Regions from separate parts of the Clostridium ljungdahlii DSM 13528 genome, predicted to be linked through region 1. Evidence: a T-box and tRNA genes for the amino acid it is inferred to sense, from the RefSeq annotation. Region 1 holds a T-box; the other holds one or more tRNA genes.
The links. A T-box is a leader RNA that pairs with one kind of tRNA and senses whether it is charged. The one in region 1 lies ahead of leuS (leucine--tRNA ligase), so its partner is inferred to be a tRNA-Leu.
Positions count from the first base shown of each region.

Region 1 (3,212 bases):
CATTAAACAAGTTAAGAGGTATGAATAATTCCTATAGACAACCTTATTATGACAACAGGAGAAGAGACCCTGACATATGTAACATCTGTGCTACATTATATTGTTTAGACTGCTTATGTGGAGGTGGAAATTGCTAAAACTATCAATCTAAAAAAGAGGTGGGTATCAATGACAAAAGCTCAAAATAAAACCTCCAATATAACTAAAGGAGGTTTTTTAACTACCTTAGGAGTTATTTTAGTATACTTAAGTGGCATAGTGCCAGTAAATAAGGCTTCTCTTCTGGCTTTAGCTTCTTTTATCATACCATTATCCGTGCTTGTTACAGGTTACAAAAATGCTATTACTATTTATGCAGCTACTTCCTTACTATCGCTTTTAATATGTGGGTTTAAAATCACAGTGCTTTCCTACATAGTATTTTTTGGTCTCTATGGATTAATAAAATACCTTGTTGAGAAACTCAGGAAATTACCTCTTGAAATTATATTAAAACTTGCTTTTTTTAATATATGTTTATTAGTACTATTTTTACTCTACAGTCTATTTTTCCCCGGTCTTTTAAAAATAAAAATAAGTCCTTATTTAATTGTATTAGGTACTGAAATAGCTTTTGTAATATATGACTATCTATTAACCTTATTTATAAATTATGTTAACAGATATATCTTAAAAATAATAAAATAGTATTGTATTTAATAATAAACTATTGACATATGAATTTATGGTGATATAATGTTTATTGTTGAGATTTACATAACAGTGCCCATTCGCCAAATGGTAAGGCACCTGTCTCTGGAACAGGTATGTGTTGGTTCGAGTCCAGCATGGGCAGCCAAGAGAGAACTCTTTATTTTAGGAGTTCTTTTTTAAAATAAAATTTAAAAATAAATTCTTGACAGAAAACTGTTTAATATTATAAAATAAAAAATAAACCAATATTTGGCTTTGAAAAAGGAACAGTAGTATTTGTATCACTAAAGAGAGCTGTTGTTAGGTGAAAAACAGTGTGAACAGAATGCGAACTCACCTTAGGAGCTTATCTGAAGAAAATCAGATACGGTATGAACCGTTATTTTTTGAGTGAAACCAGTTTATAGGTTTAATTAGAGTGGTACCGCGGAAGTTAAATCTTTCGTCTCTTGATTTTAAGAGATGAGGGATTTTTTTATATTCTAGCAACAAATAAACACCACAATTCTACTAGACTTCTTAGCTTACAAAAGCGTAAAGGCTATATTAAATTACAAATAAAGGAGAAGATATTATGTACAGTATCGAAACTGATAAAAAATGGCAAGCAAAATGGGAAGAAACATCACTTTATAAATTTGACGATAACAATTTAGATAAAAAATTATATGTACTGGAGATGTTCTCCTACCCTTCAGGTAGTAAACTTCATGCAGGACATTGGTTTAACTATGCTCCTGTAGACTCCTGGGCAAGACTTAAGAAAATGCAGGGATATAATGTGTTCCAACCAATGGGTTTTGATTCTTTTGGTCTTCCTGCAGAAAACTATGCTATTAAAACTGGAATACACCCAAGTGATTCCACAGAAAAAAATATAGCTACTATGGAAAAACAACTTAAGTCTATGGGTGCAATGTTCAACTGGGAAAACGAAGTAATTACCTGTCGTCCTGAATATTATAAATGGAATCAGTGGTTATTTTTGCAATTATATAAACATGGTTTAGCTTATAGAAAAAATGCCCCTGTAAACTGGTGCCCTAGTTGTAAAACAGTACTTGCAAATGAACAGGTACAAGATGGATTTTGTGAAAGATGTGGTACCGAGGCAACTAAAAAGGATTTAACTCAATGGTTCTTCAAAATTACAGATTATTCAGAAGAACTTCTTCAGTGCCTAGATAAACTGGATTGGCCAGAAAAAACAAAAGCTATGCAAAGACATTGGATAGGTAAATCCACCGGTACAAATGTAACTTTTAAAGTAGCAGATTCCGATATTGAGTTCAGTGTATTTACCACAAGAGTTGATACCTTATTTGGTGTTACTTATGTAGTTTTATCACCTGAAAATACCTTAGTTGATAAATTAACCAAAGAAGAATACAAAGATGAAGTAGAAAAATATAAAGAATCAGCTAAGAAACAAAGTGAAATCGAAAGACAATCAATTACAAGAGAAAAAACTGGTGTATTCAGTGGTTCTTATGCTATAAATCCTATAAATGGTAGGAAAGTTCCTATATGGATAGGAGATTATGTACTAAATACTTATGGTACTGGTGCCGTAATGGCAGTTCCTGCCCACGATGAAAGAGACTTTGCATTTGCAACAAAATATAAGTTACCTATTGAAAGAGTTATAGAAGGTGGAGATTCCTTACCTTATGTAGAACATGGCAAGATGATAAATAGCGGTGAATTCAATGGTCTAACTACAAAAGAAGGCAAAGAAGCTGTAACTAAAAAACTTGAAAGTATGGGATTAGGATCTGGAAAAGTAAATTACAGACTAAGAGACTGGTTAATTTCAAGACAGAGATACTGGGGAACTCCTATTCCTATAGTATATTGCGAAAAATGTGGAATAGTTCCTGTACCAGAAGATCAACTGCCAGTTGAACTCCCTTATAATGTAGAATTTTCTCCTGATGGTAAGTCTCCTCTTTTAAAATCAGAAGAATTCATGAATACTACATGCCCTTGCTGCGGAGGTCCTGCCAAAAGAGAAGCCGATACTTTAGACACATTTGTATGTTCTTCCTGGTATTACTTAAGATATGTTGACAACAAAAACAGTGAAAAACCTTTTGATAAAGCTAAAATAGATAAAATGCTTCCAGTAGACATGTACGTAGGCGGACCTGAACATGCTTGCATGCATCTTCTGTATGCCCGATTTATTACTAAAGCTCTTAGGGATATGGGATTCTTAGACTTTGACGAACCTTTCCTATCTCTTAGACATCAAGGTATAATACTTGGTCCTGATGGTCAAAAAATGAGTAAATCAAAGGGAAATACCATATCTCCAGATGACTGCATACAAGAATACGGTTCTGACGTATTTAGAATGTATTTGATGTTTGGATTTGACTACAGCGAAGGTGGAGCTTGGAACGACGACGGAATTAAATCCATAAGTAAATTTGTAGATAGAATTGAAAGAACTATCTCTTCTGTAAAAGAAATTATAGAAAGTGGGGATACCGGAAAAACTTCTATGGATGCTGCGG
Region 1 is NC_014328.1:280,607-283,818, reverse strand. It holds gene CLJU_RS01360 (J domain-containing protein) at 1-137, shown strand, start outside; gene CLJU_RS01355 (hypothetical protein) at 169-687, shown strand; tRNA gene CLJU_RS01350 (tRNA-Gln) at 764-838, shown strand; T-box leader at 940-1,146, shown strand; gene leuS (leucine--tRNA ligase) at 1,268-3,212, shown strand, end outside.

Region 2 (3,212 bases), 410 kb from region 1:
ATAATAAGTCGAAAAAAAGGAACCAAAGTTTAATATCAAAGATGTTTAAATAAAATCACGTTACCATGAAAGGATTAGTATGATTATATCAATAAGTACTCAAATTCGACTTATAATATTTAGCCTTACAGCAGGAATAATAACGGGAATATTATTTGATTTTTACAGACTAATAAGAGGGTTTAAAGATTTAAATAAGATAATAACGTTTATCGAGGATACTCTATTTTGGGTATTTACAGCCATAATTGTATTTATATTTTTAATGTATACAAACTATGCCTATATGGGAATGTATGTGTATATCTTATTAGGTATAGGTATATGTTTATATTTGAAGTTTTTCAGCAATTTTCTTATAGAATTACATAATAAATTCTTCAAAGTATTGGGAAGATTATTTAGGGTATTTATATATATAATAATATATCCTTTTCAATACCTTATTTATAGTGTTAAAAGAAAAAATAAAAAAAAGTATAAAAATTAGCTTGAAGAAAATCAAAAATCAAATTACAATATAAGTGAGATGTGCTATGATAAATCGAGGAAGGCAATAGTTAATAGAATGAGTATATAGAAACGTAAATCGTTAGTGGGAGAATCGGTGATTATTAATGAAAATAAAAATCAAGTGGAAAAATATAATCTTTTTATTAATAGTTCTATATATAGGCTATATTTTTATAAGTCAGCAATTAACTATGCAAAACATAAATAAACAGATAAGTGAAAAAAAGATGGAAGAGCAGAGGGGTAAATATAAAAATCAAAAATTACAGGAAGAGGTTAAAATGTCTAATTCTAATGTGTATATAGAAAAATTAGCTAGAGAAAAATTAGGTCTTATTAAGCAAGGCGAAACTCCTGTAATAGACAATAAAAACTAATTACCAGTTATGCTGTAATAGAAAACTATAACAGGTTTTTTGAAATTATGCCTGTTGAGATTATGGAGGATAAGTGGTTGTGGATGTAGCAAAGATTTTTGGGCAAGATCCAAGAAGTCCTACTCTGTTAAAAGAGAAGAAGTTTATATTATATAGTATTATTTTTTAAGGAGGAGTTTTTTTAATATGACCTTAAAGGCAGGAAGCATACTAGAGGGTACAGTAGTTAACATTACTAGTTTTGGAGCTTTTGTAGATGTTGAAGGTAAAACTGGGTTAGTGCATATATCTGAGGTGTCAGACACTTATGTTAAGAATATACGAGATTATTTAAAGGAAAAGGACAAAGTAAAAGTTAAGGTAATTTCTATTGATGACAATGGAAAAATTAGTTTATCTATAAAACAGGCTGGACTTGATAAAAAGAGTGTTAGACCTATGGAAATAGATTGGCAAAAAGAAAAAACTAAGCAAAATCAAGGTAATTTTGAAGATAGATTATCTAAGTTTTTAAAAGATAGTGAAGAAAGATTCCAAGATATAAAGAAACATCAAGATGCAAAAGGCAAAGGATACAAAAAATCTTCTAATTACTAGTAGGATTACCTAAAGAGGCTGTTTAGCCTCTTTTTAAATTTTATTTATAGAAATTTTTAAAAATTAGTTGACAATATAGTTAGTACCATATATAATAATATATGTCGTCAATTTGTTGTGTATATATTTTGCTGGAGTGGCGGAACAGGCAGACGCACAGGACTTAAAATCCTGCGGGCTTTAAAACCCGTACCGGTTCGATTCCGGTCTTCAGCACCAATTAATGTCGCGGGGTGGAGCAGCTGGTAGCTCGTCGGGCTCATAACCCGAAGGTCGGAGGTTCAAGTCCTTCCCCCGCAACCACAGAAATATATAACATGGCGGAATAGCTCAGCTGGCTAGAGCATTCGGTTCATACCCGAAGTGTCGTAGGTTCAAGTCCTATTTCCGCTACCAATTGATGATGTGCTGGAGTGGCGGAACAGGCAGACGCACAGGACTTAAAATCCTGCGGGCTTTAAAACCCGTACCGGTTCGATTCCGGTCTTCAGCACCAATTAATGCCGCGGGGTGGAGCAGCTGGTAGCTCGTCGGGCTCATAACCCGAAGGTCGGAGGTTCAAGTCCTTCCCCCGCAACCACAGAAACTTGCATATATTGCAAGTTTTTTTTAGTTTCTAATTTACTTGCCATTGAAGTTCTTAATAATGGCTAAAGTCTAATCGGGTTACAGTATACCTTTCTAAAATTATCAAAATCACAAACTTATTAACATTGTGGATAAAATAGGATAACTAGTTTTTAGTGTATGTATAAAATAAAAATTATGAAAAAAAAATAAAATTAATGTCCTAAAAAAAATATAGGGGTATCTCACGTTATGACATTTATTTCCAGAAATTACTGCTATAATGTAAGCAGTAATTTTATAAGGTGGGTGGTATTATATGCAATATGGAGCAGAGGTATTTCCTTATCAAAGGACAGAAAAGCTAAAGAATGAAGAAAAAAACCATGAAGCCAGGGATATAACAAAAACAATTCAAATAATATTTTATTTCCTAGCAGGTTTTTTAGTTGGAAGGGTTATGATGGTAAATCTTATGGCACCCTTTGGAATAGCCTTTTTTATATCAATAGCAGAATGTGAAAAACGAAAACCTTCCCTGATTGCTGCGTTGGGAACACTATTAGGGTATATTTCAATGTATGGAAATATTAAATATCTTCCTGTATATTGTATAGTAATTGTAACATTAGCAACTTTAAATCATATATTAAATAACATTAGTGCAAAAAAGAAGTTAGTATTATTATTTTCTGCTGCATTAATAGAGTTTTTTGCTTATAAGTTTTTAATATTGAAATTAACTGTTGGGGTAGCTGCTTTTAATTCTGTTTTTGAAGTTATGTGTATCTTTCCAATATATTTTATTATTAATTATTCTATATTATGCTTAAAAAAATTAAAAACTAGACATTTATACAGCAGTGAGGAAATAATTAGTATGTCTATAACTGCATCTTTGATTATAGCAGGAACTTGGGGAATGAGTATACATGAAGTATCTTTTAGAAATATAATAGCACTAGGTTTTATACTTATATTAGGTTATGTAAAGGGAAGTCCATCGGGGGCAGCCGCTGGTGTAGCCATGGGAACTATAATAGGAGTTACCTCTAGCGATATGATGATATATATTTCAGTTTATGGATTATGTGGACTTATATCAGGTGTGTTTAGGGAAACAGGTAAGTGGATGAGCGGAAGCGCTTATATTATAGG
Region 2 is NC_014328.1:4,501,317-4,504,528, reverse strand. It holds gene yabP (sporulation protein YabP) at 1-53, shown strand, start outside; gene yabQ (spore cortex biosynthesis protein YabQ) at 80-490, shown strand; gene CLJU_RS20510 (FtsB family cell division protein) at 618-890, shown strand; gene CLJU_RS20505 (S1 domain-containing RNA-binding protein) at 1,077-1,487, shown strand; tRNA gene CLJU_RS20500 (tRNA-Leu) at 1,618-1,706, shown strand; tRNA gene CLJU_RS20495 (tRNA-Met) at 1,715-1,790, shown strand; tRNA gene CLJU_RS20490 (tRNA-Met) at 1,807-1,883, shown strand; tRNA gene CLJU_RS20485 (tRNA-Leu) at 1,895-1,983, shown strand; tRNA gene CLJU_RS20480 (tRNA-Met) at 1,992-2,067, shown strand; gene spoIIE (stage II sporulation protein E) at 2,374-3,212, shown strand, end outside.
Region 2: it has a tRNA-Leu gene. The T-box ahead of leuS (leucine--tRNA ligase) is inferred to sense a tRNA for this amino acid. The anticodon was not compared.